3 regions of the Serratia rubidaea genome follow, and region 2 is predicted to be linked to each of the others. Evidence: predicted binding sites of a transcription regulator. Region 2 holds the regulator's gene; each other region holds the start of a gene.
The links. Region 2 encodes PurR, which represses purine synthesis genes. Its sites were predicted from a motif close to CANGCAAACGTTTGCNTG; they were not measured.
Positions count from the first base shown of each region.

Region 1: cvpA (colicin V production protein) is a predicted target of PurR. The motif match lies at 2,288-2,305, and genes of this name have one in related genera.
Region 3: gcvT (glycine cleavage system aminomethyltransferase GcvT) is a predicted target of PurR. The motif match lies at 2,713-2,730, and genes of this name have one in related genera.

Region 1 covers NZ_CP065640.1:4,930,570-4,934,731, reverse strand. Annotated here, with positions in the region: gene accD (acetyl-CoA carboxylase, carboxyltransferase subunit beta) at 1-68, shown strand, start outside; gene folC (bifunctional tetrahydrofolate synthase/dihydrofolate synthase) at 221-1,486, shown strand; gene dedD (cell division protein DedD) at 1,487-2,173, shown strand; gene cvpA (colicin V production protein) at 2,420-2,920, shown strand; gene purF (amidophosphoribosyltransferase) at 2,947-4,162, shown strand, end outside.
Region 2 covers NZ_CP065640.1:3,739,451-3,743,612, forward strand. Annotated here, with positions in the region: gene punC (purine nucleoside transporter PunC) at 1-129, opposite strand, end outside; gene punR (DNA-binding transcriptional activator PunR) at 251-1,177, shown strand; gene purR (HTH-type transcriptional repressor PurR) at 1,197-2,222, opposite strand; gene cydH (cytochrome bd-I oxidase subunit CydH) at 2,608-2,697, shown strand; gene sodB (superoxide dismutase [Fe]) at 2,765-3,343, opposite strand; gene I6G83_RS17555 (C40 family peptidase) at 3,710-4,162, opposite strand, start outside.
Region 3 covers NZ_CP065640.1:490,826-494,987, forward strand. Annotated here, with positions in the region: gene gcvP (aminomethyl-transferring glycine dehydrogenase) at 1-984, opposite strand, end outside; gene gcvH (glycine cleavage system protein GcvH) at 1,076-1,462, opposite strand; gene gcvT (glycine cleavage system aminomethyltransferase GcvT) at 1,499-2,596, opposite strand; gene ubiI (FAD-dependent 2-octaprenylphenol hydroxylase) at 3,095-4,162, opposite strand, start outside.

The DNA.
Region 1 (4,162 bases), 1.2 Mb from region 2:
AGCCGCAGCCGGCGTTTGACCAGCCGGAGCCGGTGGTCGTGACGCCGGAAAATCAGGCGGACGAATAAGGCATGCATACGCCGCGGCGGTCCGTCAGGCCGTCGCGACGCTCAACCGCCGCTGAGTGGCTATGCGGCGGTTGAAACGCAGAGCATCGCCTTGCCCGCGGTGAGGGTGGTGCCCTGATGGATTAATGAACCCAAGTTCAGTGATGGGACTCATGCAAAACCACCAAATTCCCCAAGCCACGTCGCCATTGAGCTCGTGGCTTTATTATCTGGAGCGTCTGCACAGCCAGGCGATCGAACTCGGCCTGGAACGCGTGCAAAGCGTTGCAGCGCATCTTGATCTTCTCACTCCGGCCCCGACGGTGTTCACCGTTGCCGGCACCAACGGCAAAGGCACCACCTGCCGCACGCTGGAAGCGATTCTGCTGGCGGCCGGCCTGCGCGTCGGCGTTTACAGCTCGCCGCATCTGGTGCGCTATACCGAACGGGTGCGTATTCAGGGCGAAGAGTTGAGCGAAGCGGAGCACTGCCGTGCGTTCGCCGCCATTGAAGCCGGGCGCGGTGACACCTCCCTGACCTATTTTGAGTTCGGCACCCTGTCGGCCCTGCAGCTGTTCCGTCAGGCCCGGCTGGACGTGGTGATCCTGGAAGTCGGCCTCGGCGGGCGTCTGGACGCCACCAATATCGTCAACCCGGACGTGGCGGTGGTCACCAGCATCGCGCTCGACCACACCGACTGGCTGGGCGACGACCGCGACAGCATCGGCCGGGAAAAGGCCGGCATCTTCCGCGGCGGCAAGCCGGCGGTGGTCGGCGAACCCGATATGCCGGACTCGATTCGTCAGGTGGCGGAAACGCTGGGCGCGCAGCTGTATCGCTGCGGCGACGCCTGGACCTTCAGCGAGCAGGGCGAACGCTGGCAGTGGCGCAGCGAAGGCACCACGCTGACCGACCTGCCCACGCCGAACGTGCCGCTGGCCAATGCCGCGACGGCGCTGGCGGCGCTGCACTATTCCGCGCTGGAAATTGACGAGCGCGCCATTTTCACCGGCCTGCAGCAGGCGACGCTGCCGGGGCGTTTCCAGACCGTGCAGCAGGCGCCGCGGCTGATCCTCGACGTGGCGCATAATCCGCACGCCGCCGGCTATCTGGCCGGGCGGCTGGCGCAGCTGCCGCGCGACGGCGGCAAGGTGCGTGCGGTAGTCGGCATGCTGGCGGACAAAGACATCGCCGGTACGCTGGCCTGCCTGCGGCCGCAGGTTGATGAATGGTACTGCGCGCCGTTGGACGTGCCGCGCGGCGCCGGCGTGGATCAGCTGGCGCAGCATCTGCCGCAGCCGCGCGCCTTTGCCGATGTTGAAACGGCCTGGCGACAGGCGATGCAGGATGCGGATAATCAGGATATTGTCATCGTCTGTGGATCGTTCCACACCGTCGCGCAGGTGATGGCGGCGTTAGACGAGATGCGGGGAGAGTGAGTGGCAAGTAAATTTCAGAACCGACTGGTCGGGACCGTGGTATTAGTGGCGCTGGGGGTGATTATCCTGCCAGGGCTGCTGGACGGTAAGAAAAAGCATTATGAAGATGAGTTCGCCGCGATCCCACTGGTGCCGAAGCCGGGCGATGCGCGGGAGAACGACGCGATTCCGCCGGTAAGCCAGCCGCTGCCGACGCAGCCGCCGGCGGGCGCGGGGGCGCTGGTGGAACAGCAGGCGGCCAATGAGGCGGCGACGCAGCAGGCGGTGAACCAGCCGTCGCAGAGCACCACGGTGACGCCGCCGCCGGCGGTCACCCAGCCGACGCCGCAGCCGAAGCCGGTTGAGAACAAACCTGCGCCGCAGCCGAAGCCGAAACCGGAAGTGAAGCCGCAGCCGAAGCCTGAGGTGAAACCGCAGCCGAAGCCGGCAGAGAAAGCGCCGTCCGGCCAGGCCTATGTGGTGCAGCTGGGGGCGCTGAAAAACGCCGCCAAGGTTAACGAGATCGTGGCGTCGCTGCGTCTGTCCGGCTATCGCGCCTTTACCGTGCCGTCGACGCCGGTGCAGGGGCAGATCACCCGTATTTACGTCGGCCCGGACGCGTCGAAGCAGAAGCTGCAGTCTTCGCTGTCGGCGCTGAATTCGCTCAGCGGGCTGAGCGGGCAGGTGAAGCCGTACAACGCGCGTTAACCCCGTTCTTCTGCCGCGTTTGCAAGGCGGGGCAGAAGAATCAGCTATGTAGGCGCGGCGATTAGGAATTTTTTTATCGCCGCTTTTTATTTGTAAATTGCTAGGGAAATCCCCTACGCAAACGTTTTCTTTTTCTGTTAGAATTCGCCGCGCATGGGAAATACCCCAGTGCATTCGGGCTGTGGCCGCTGTGCGACAGCCTGAAGGAGGAGGGGGCGTGCGGGGCATTTCACTATTGGAATGGTCATGGTCTGGATTGATTACGTCATTATTGCGGTGATTGGATTTTCGGCTCTGGTTAGCCTGATCCGAGGGTTTGTTCGCGAAGCATTGTCACTTGTGACATGGGGATGTGCGTTTTTTGTCGCCAGCCATTTTTATTCTTACCTCGCCGTCTACTTCACCCGTTTTGACGATGAACTGGTGCGAAACGGTATCGCGATTGCGATTTTGTTTATCGCGACCCTGATCGTGGGGGCGATTGTGAACTACGTGATTAGTTCACTGGTCGAAAAGACCGGGCTGTCAGGAACCGATCGGGTGCTGGGCATCTGCTTCGGCGCATTGCGCGGCGTGTTGATCGTCGCCGCGATACTGTTCTTCCTCGACAGTTTTACCGGCTTCTCGCAAAGTGAAGACTGGAAACAGTCGCAGCTGATTCCCCAGTTCAGCTACATCATCAGGTGGTTCTTTGACTACCTGCAGAGCACGTCGAGTTTCTTACCGTCCCACTTGCCGGGGCGGTAGCGGCTTAGGCTTAGAGGAAAGACAACATGTGCGGTATTGTCGGTATCGCCGGTTTTATGCCGGTAAACCAGTCGATTTATGATGCGTTGACGGTGCTGCAGCACCGTGGCCAGGATGCCGCCGGCATCGTCACCATTGATGCCCATAACGGTTTCCGTCTGCGTAAGGCAAACGGCCTGGTGAAGGATGTTTTTGAAGCACGGCATATGCAACGCCTGCAGGGCAATATGGGGATCGGCCATGTGCGTTACCCAACGGCCGGCAGCTCCAGCGCTTCAGAGGCCCAGCCTTTTTATGTGAACTCACCGTTCGGCATTACGCTGGCCCACAACGGTAACCTGACCAACGCGCATGAACTGCGGCAGCAGCTGTTTGAAAGCGGCCGTCGCCATATCAACACCACTTCCGATTCCGAAATACTGCTCAACGTGCTGGCCGCCGAGCTGGACCGTTTCCCGCACTATCCGCTGGAATCTGACAATATCTTTACCGCCGTGGCGGCGGTACATCAGCAGCTGCGCGGCGCTTACGCCTGCGTGGCGATGATCATCGGCCACGGTCTGGTGGCGTTCCGCGATCCTAACGGCATCCGTCCGCTGGTGATCGGCAAACGCACGCTGGAAGACGGCCGCAACGAGTATATGGTGGCCTCCGAAAGCGTGGCGCTGGATACGCTGGGCTTTGAATTCCTGCGCGACGTAGCGCCGGGCGAAGCGGTGTACGTGACGGAGAAGGGCCAACTGTTTACCCGCCAGTGCGCCGAAAACCCGAAAAACAACCCGTGCCTGTTTGAGTTCGTCTACTTCGCCCGCCCGGATTCCTTTATGGACAAGATCTCGGTATACAGCGCCCGCGTGCGCATGGGCCAGAAGCTGGGCGAGAAGATCGCGCGCGAGTGGGAAGATCTGGACATCGACGTGGTGATCCCGATCCCGGAAACCTCCTGCGATATTGCGCTGGAGATCGCGCGTATTCTGGAAAAACCGTACCGCCAGGGCTTTGTGAAAAACCGCTACGTCGGCCGCACCTTTATCATGCCGGGCCAGCAGGCGCGTCGCCAGTCGGTGCGCCGCAAGCTGAACGCCAACCGGGCGGAGTTCCGCGACAAGAACGTATTGCTGGTGGATGACTCCATCGTGCGCGGCACCACCTCCGAGCAGATCGTCGAGATGGCGCGCGACGCCGGCGCCAAGAACGTCTATCTGGCTTCCGCTGCACCGGAAGTTCGCTTCCCGAACGTCT
Region 2 (4,162 bases):
GCTGATCGCGCCGGGAGAAATTTGCAGGTCGTGCTGCATCATGCCGAAGGCCGGCAGGTACATATCCGTGGCCAGAAAGCCGAGCATACTCAGGCCGGCCAGATAACACATAAATCCAAAGTTTCGCATAGTCGTTCTCAGTCGTTATTTGTGATGCAGGTTTTCACGCCGCGCAGTGTATCCGGCTGGATCTCTGGTTGTGAAACGGTAATATTTGCATACTGGTTTGAAAAATTTTGCAGGCAAACGCATGTGGTCTGAATATTCTCTGGATGTGGTCGACGCCGTGGCGCGTACCGGCAGTTTCAGCGCGGCGGCGCAGGAGCTGCACCGTGTCCCTTCCGCGGTCAGCTATACCGTGCGCCAGCTGGAGCAGTGGCTGGCGGTGCCGCTGTTTGAGCGGCGCCATCGCGACGTGACGCTGACGCCGGCCGGCGCGCTGTTTGTACAGGAATCGCGCGCTGTTATCAAAAAAATGCTCGACACGCGGCGTCAGTGTCAGCAGGTCGCCAACGGCTGGCGCGGCCAGGTGAAGATCGCCGTCGATCTGATCGTAAAGCCGCAGCGCTGCCGGCAGCTGGTGCTGGATTTTTATCGCCACTTCCCGGACGTTGAACTGCTGCTGCAGCCGGAGGTGTTTAACGGCGTCTGGGATGCGCTGGTGGACGGCCGCGCCGAAATGGCGATCGGCGCCACGCGCGCGGTGCCCACCGGCGGCGGGTTCGCCTTTCGCGATATGGGCTTTATGAACTGGCTGTGCGTGGTCAGCGCCGAGCATCCGCTGGCCGGGCTGAGCGGCGCGCTCAGCGATGAACAGCTGCGCCCCTATCCGGCGCTGCTGCTGGAGGATACCTCGCGCAGCCTGCCCAAACGCGTCACCTGGTCGCTGGATAACCAGCGTCGGCTGGTGGTGCCGGACTGGGTGTCGGCGGTGGATTGCCTGCGCGGCGGCTTATGCGTCGGCATGGCGCCGGCGCACCGGGTGCTGCCGCTGGTGGCGCGTGGTGAGCTGGCGGTGCTGCAGTTACAGGAGCCGTTTCCCCCCAGCGCCTGCTGCCTGACCTGGCAGCAGCCTAACCAGTCGCCGGCCATCGCCTGGCTGCTGGATTATCTGGGGGACAGTGAAACCTTGAATCAGGAGTGGCTGAGTGAGGAGCAGGGGCCGGCGGAGGCGTAAACGCGCCGGCCTGCCGTGCTTAGCGGCGGTAATCGATAAAGGGACCGTCGGCCACGGAACGCCGCTCGATCAGTTTAGGATGCACTTCGATCACCTGCGACTCCTCTCGCTTGCTGATAATACGGTCCAGCAGCATGGTGAAGGCCATTTCACCCAGACGCTCTTTCGGCTGGTGCACCGTGGTCAGGGCCGGGGTGAAGTAGCGCGCGTTGCGCACGTTGTCATAACCGATCACTGAAATATCCTGCGGTACGCGCAGGCCCAGCTCGTCCGCGGCGCAAATGGCGCCCATCGCCATAATATCGCCGCCGCAGAATACCGCCGTCGGGCGGTGCTTTTGCGACAGGATCTGGTGCATCGCCTTATAGCCGGATTCCGGTTCGAAGTCGCCCTGTACGATCCACTCGTTGCGCAACTCAATATTGGCTTCCTGCAGGGCCTTCAGGAAACCCTGATGGCGGCCGCCGCCGGTGTTGCGCGACAGCTGGCCGGGGATGGCGCCGATCTCGCGGTGGCCGCGTTCGATCAGATAGCGGCCCGCCAGATAGCCGCCTTCGAAGGCGTTATCGATAATGGTGTCGGTAAAGTCACTGCGCGCCACGCCCCAGTCCATCACCACCATTGGGATATTGCGGTGGTCTTCCAGCATGCCGAGCAGCTGATCGGGGTATTCGGAACACATCACCAGCAGGCCGTCGACGCGTTTTTGCGCCAGCATCGCCAGATAGGCGCGCTGCTTGTCCAGATTATTGTGCGAGTTGCACAGAATCAGGGTGTAGCCTTTGCTGTAGCAGCTGTTTTCCACCGCCTCAATCACTTCAGCAAAGTAGGGCGCTTCGCTGGAGGTTGCCAGCAGGCCGATGGATTTGGTGTGGTTGACCTTCAGGCTGCGGGCAACCGCGCTCGGCGAATAGTGCAGATCTTTAATGGCTGCCCAGACCGCCGCCTTGGTCTCTTCGGCGACGAAACGGGTCTTATTGATGACGTGGGAAACGGTGGTGGTGGAAACGCCCGCGCGTTTGGCCACATCTTTAATCGTTGCCATGTAAAGATGACTCCTGAACTCACATGTTTGCAGTATGTAAGTATGTTGTTAATCGTTTGCCTGCGTATATCCTGCTCCAAAATCTCGAAAACGTAGTTTTTAGTTTGGAAGTCGTAAGCCGCTTGCTTAGTTCGGAGGGGCGCGTGGCCGGTACGCAGCAGTGAACTGCGAATTTTGGCGTATATTGCGCAAAAGTGGAAGAGCAAATCAGCATTATCCGTCGGGAAAGCGGCGAATATTTTAATCTTGGCCCTTTTTTTGCCGCAACATTATCGGGCGTTGCGCAAAATCAATTGGGGATTGCCGCGAACTGTGGGAAAATAATTTGACCCATTAATACTGTGGGCTTTATGCTGGCGTCGAGAAACAGATAAGGGAGTTTCTGATGGAAACCGAGTTAAAATTGTCACTGTTCACCACCGCCTGCGCGCTGGTGATGATTATTGCCTTTAGTTTTATTGCTGCGCTGAACTGATTGTTCGGCGAAATATAAAAAGGCGCAGTAAACACTGCGCCTTTTCTGTTGGCCAGATAACTGACGATTACGCCAGGTTTTCCGCCACGAATGCCCAGTTAACCAACGCCCAGAAGTTTTCCAGGTAGTTAGGACGCGCATTGCGGTAGTCGATGTAGTAAGCGTGTTCCCACACGTCCACGGTCAGCAGCGGTTTGTCGTCACCGGTCAGCGGGGTAGCCGCGTTGGAGGTGTTGACGATCGCCAGCGAGCCGTCGGCCTTTTTCACCAGCCAGGTCCAGCCGGCGCCGAAGTTGCCGACGGCGGATTTGGTGAACTCTTCTTTGAACTTGGCGAAAGAGCCGAAGGACTGGTTGATGGCGTCAGCCACCGCGCCGGTAGGTTCACCGCCGCCCTGAGGCGACAGGCAGTGCCAGTAGAAGGTGTGGTTCCACACCTGCGCCGCGTTGTTGAACACGCCGCCGGTAGAGGTTTTCACGATCTCTTCCAGGGTTTTGCCTTCGAACTCGCTGCCTTTCACCAGGTTGTTCAGGTTTACCACGTAGGTGTTGTGGTGCTTGCCGTAGTGGTATTCCAGCGTTTCAGCGGAAATGTGCGGTTCGAGAGCGTCTTTGGCGTACGGTAATGCAGGTAATTCAAACGACATTGCTTTCTCCTTATTGATATAGCGCCAGATGCCCATGGCCGCCTGCGGGATGTGGTGGTGCGGGTGACCCCTCAGACGAAACCGTGCTGCTTATACCCGTCATACTTCAGGCTGCAGAGACGTTGGCTGCGTTCAGTCATCCCGCAGTAAGTCCTTCGGGATGCCTTCCCTTGCCGCTGTCCGCCACGCGAATTATTGCGGGTATATCCGGGCATCGAGTTGTTATGTTTTTTTTAAGGTTATTAATTCTAACGACTTTCAAAGGGAAGGGAAGGTTTAAAACGTGCTAAGCGTTCAACTGCTTAAAGCGTCGACAGTGACGCCGGCGGGGGATAAATGGCTGAGCCAGGCTCAGCCATGGGGGAACTAACGCACGTTTTTCGGCGTCATCACGCGGCGGGCGCCGACGTAGTGATTCTGCCAGTAGTCATTATCCAGCTGGCTGATGCGGATATCCTTGCCGGTGCGCGGCGACTGAATAAACTTGCCGTCGCCGAGATAAACGCCGACGTGATCGGCCGCGCCGCGGTTGTTAATGCGGAAGAATACCAGATCGCCTTTTTCCAATTCGCTTTTCTTAATCGGCGCCGCATCGCGCAGGTGATACATTTCATTCGCCGTACGCGGCATTTTAATTTTCATCACGTCTTTATAGGCGTAATAAATTAACCCGCTGCAGTCGAAACCGGTGCGCGGCGAGGCGCCGCCCCAGCGATAGGGCTTGCCCATCTGATTCATCAGCTTGGCCATCGCGGTCTGCTTCGCCCGCTGGTAGCGTTTTTTATGCGCGGCGGTCAGTTTAAGCGGTTTATCGTCGCT
Region 3 (4,162 bases), 1.7 Mb from region 2:
TTCGCGGCGGATATGCTGTTCGCGGGTCTGCATCGCCATGCGCAGCGCGGTATTGCCGGCAACATCGCGGGAAACGCCGATAATCCGGCCCGGCATCGAACGTTTGAACTCATCGCGGCAGGCGAAGAAGGCCGCGTGCGGGCCGCCGTAGCCCATCGGCACGCCGAAGCGCTGTGCGGAGCCGAACACCACGTCGGCGCCCTGCTTGCCCGGCGCGGTCAGCAGCACCAGCGCCATAAAGTCGGCCGCCACGCTGGTAATAATCTTGCGGGATTTCAGCTCGGCCAGCAGCGCGCTGTAGTCGTGCAGCTCGCCGGTGGTGCCCACCTGCTGCAGCAGTACGCCGAACACGCCGTCCAGCTCCAGCACTTTTTCCGCTTTATCGACGATCACGTCAAAGTTGAAGGTTTCGGCGCGGGTGCGCACCACGTCCAGCGTCTGCGGATGCACATCGTCAGCGACGAAGAAACGGTTGGCGTCTTTCAGTTTGCTGGCGCGCTTGGCCAGCGCCATCGCTTCGGCGGCGGCGGTCGCTTCATCCAGCAGCGAAGCGGAGGCCAGATCCAGACCGGTCAGATCCAGCGTCACGGTCTGGAAATTCAGCAGCGCTTCCAGACGGCCCTGCGACACTTCCGGCTGATACGGCGTATAGGCGGTGTACCAGCCCGGGTTTTCCAGCATGTTGCGCAGGATCACCGGCGGCGTCAGCACCGAGCTGTAGCCCATGCCGATATAGGATTTGTAGCGCTGGTTCTGGCCGGCGATCGCCTTCAGTTCGGCCAGCGCCTGATGTTCAGTCACCGCATCGCCAACCGGCGGCGGCCCCGGCAGCTGAATGTCTGCCGGCACAATCTGTTGGATCAGCGCGCTGAGCGAGCGTGCGCCCACCGCCTCCAGCATCTCTTGCTGCTGCTGTGCAGAAGAGCCGATATGGCGTTCAATGAACGCTTCGCTGTGTTCAAGTTGGCTGAGTGTCTGAGTCATTGCGACAAATTCCTGAATGCTTGCGTGGTACGGGATGTAGCCTTAACAACTAAAACGCCCCGGCGCATCGGCGTACGGGGCGTGGTAACCATTACTCGTCGATGGACTTCTGATAGCCGGCGGCATCCAGCAGTTTGCTGAGTTCCGCTTCGTCAGAAGCCTTGATGCGGAACAGCCAGCCGTCGCCATAGGCATCGCTGTTAACCAGCTCCGGCGAGCCGTCCAGCTCTTCATTCACCGCGATGATTTCACCGCTGATTGGCGCATAGATGTCGGACGCGGCTTTCACCGACTCCGCCACCGCGCAGTCGTCGCCGGCGGCAACGGTGGCGCCGACTTCCGGCAGATCGACAAACACCATATCCCCCAGCAGCTCTTGCGCATGCTCGGTGATGCCCACCACATATTCGCCATTGCCTTCGCTGCGCACCCACTCGTGAGAGGTAGCGTATTTCAGTTCAGTTGGTACATTGCTCATCGCCCGCGACTCCTTCAAAATAAAATCAAAAAGTAATTAATCAATCAGTGACTTACCGGCACGTACAAAACCGGGCTTGGTGACCTTCACCGGCATTTCACGGTTGCGGATCTGCACGATGGCCTGCTCGCCGATGCCGGCCGGCACCCGCGCCAGCGCAATGCTGAAGCCCAGCGTCGGTGAGAACGAGCCGCTGGTGATCGCCCCTTCCTGCGTCTGGCCGGCTTCATCGGTGAAACGCACCGGCAGCTCATTACGTAATACGCCCTTTTCCGTCATCACCAATCCGACCAGTTGTTCGGTGCCCTGCTCGCGCTGCTGCTCCAGCGCGTCGCGGCCGATAAATTGACGGTCCTGCGGCTCCCAGGCGATGGTCCAGCCCATATTGGCCGCCAGCGGCGATACGCCTTCATCCATCTCCTGGCCATAGAGGTTCATCCCGGCTTCCAGGCGCAGCGTGTCGCGCGCGCCAAGGCCGGCCGGCTTCACGCCCGCTGCCAGCAGACGCTGCCAGAAGTCGGCCGCCTGCTCTTGCGGCAGGGCGATCTCATAGCCCGCTTCGCCGGTATAGCCGGTGGTGGCGATAAACAGCTCGCCGGCCTGTACGCCGAAGAACGGTTTCATGCCGGCCACCGCCTGCTGTTGTTCGGCGCTCAGCAAGGTGCCGGCGCGCTCTTTGGCCTGCGGCCCCTGCACCGCGATCAGCGCCAGGTCGTCGCGCACCCGCAGCTCTACGCCATACGGCGCCGCGTGCTGCTCAATCCACGCCAGATCCTTATCGCGCGTAGCGGAGTTCACCACCAGGCGGAAATAGTCTTCCGTCAGGAAGTACACGATCAGATCGTCAATCACGCCGCCGGAGGCATTCAGCATGCCGCTGTACAGCGCCTTGCCGGGCTGGGTGAGTTTGGCAACGTCGTTCGCCAGCAGATAGCGCAGGAACTCCCGGGTGCGGGCGCCGTGCAAATCGACGATGGTCATGTGGGAGACATCGAACATGCCGGCGTCCTGACGCACGGCGTGGTGCTCATCAATCTGCGAGCCGTAATGCAGCGGCATCATCCAACCATGAAAATCGACCATGCGAGCGCCGCATGCCACGTGCTGCTCATACAGTGGGGTTTGCTTTGCCATCTTATCCCTCTTTTCACCATGTCCCCGTCATCACCCGGCCGCGCTGCGGCAGGCTGACTCTGTTCCGGGGTTAAAATGCCGTGCGAGACCGGGGCGAAAACGGCGCCCATCAGCACGACGCAAACGATACCCTTTACCTGAACTTATCACCGAACGTCGTTTTTAACCATAAGTTAAAATAGGCCCGGCGCGCTGTGCGGCAGGGAAAATGTCGCGCTAGTGTGCAGAGTTTTTCACTGGAAAAATGCGCCTTAAGGCACAAAATTAACAATTAAAGCGGCAAATGTCCGATGTTATATAACAAACACGCTGTAACAGAAGGAGTTATGGCCTGGGCTTTTTTTTCATCGGATTACAAAAACTAATGGGTTATCGGGCGTTAAATTAGATTATTTCAAATGAAGGGTAATATAAGGAAAAGTGATGGCTGAAAGCATAAAAAAACAGGGGCGCCATGATAGCGCCCCTGTGTGAATCACACTCTCTGACGAAGCAACGTTAAGCCAGCCACTCCGGCAGATCGTTCAGCCCCATTGCCTGACGCACCAGCTTCGGCTTGACGCCCGGCAGGCTGTCGGCCAGCCGCAGGCCGACATCGCGCAGCAGCTTTTTGGCCGGGTTATTGCCGTCAAACAGTTCGCGGAACCCCTGCATGCTGGCCAGCATCACCGCCGCGCCGTGTTTACGCCGGCGCTCATAACGCCGCAGATACAGGTGCTGGCCGATATCCTTGCCCTGCCTTTGCAGGCGCTTCAGCTCCGCAATCAGCTCCGCGGCGTCCATAAAGCCCAGGTTGACGCCCTGCCCGGCCAGCGGGTGTACGGTGTGCGCCGCGTCCCCCACCAGCGCCAGACGGTGGCCGGCAAAGTTGCGGGCATAGCGTCCGGTCAGCGGGAAGGTCAGACGCTCGCTTTCCAGCGTGCAGCGTCCCAGACGCATATCAAAGGTCATGCTCAGCTCGCGGTTAAACGCCTCCGGCGACAGCTGGCTGAGCCGTTCTGCCTCTTCCGGCGCCACCGACCAGACGATCGAACACAGGTGCGGGTCGCCAAACGGCAGGAAGGCCAGAATGCCGTCGCCGTGAAACACCTGACGCGCCGTGGCCAGATGCGGCTCTTCGGTACGGATGGTGGCGACCAGCGCGCTGTGGCGGTAGTCCCAGAAGGTAAGCGGAATATCGGCGTGCTGACGCAGCCAGGAGTTGGCGCCGTCGGCGCCTACCACCAGCCGCGCGCTCAGCATGCGGCCGTCCTCCAGCGTGATAAAGGCGTCGTTCTCGCCCCAGGCGACCTGTTTTAACGCCGCCGGCGTCAGCAGCGTCACGTCCGACAGCGTCTGCGCCTTGCGCCACAGCGCCTGCTGAATCACGTTGTTTTCTACAATATGGCCCAGATGGCTGAAGCCGCACTCATCGCCGCGGAAGGCGATTTTACCGAAGCTGTCGCGGTCCCACACTTCCATCGCATTGTAGGCGCTGGCGCGCAGCTGCAGAATATCGTCCCAGACGCCAATCTGTTGCAGCAGACGTTCGCTGGCCGCGTTGATGGCGGAAACGCGCAGCGCCAA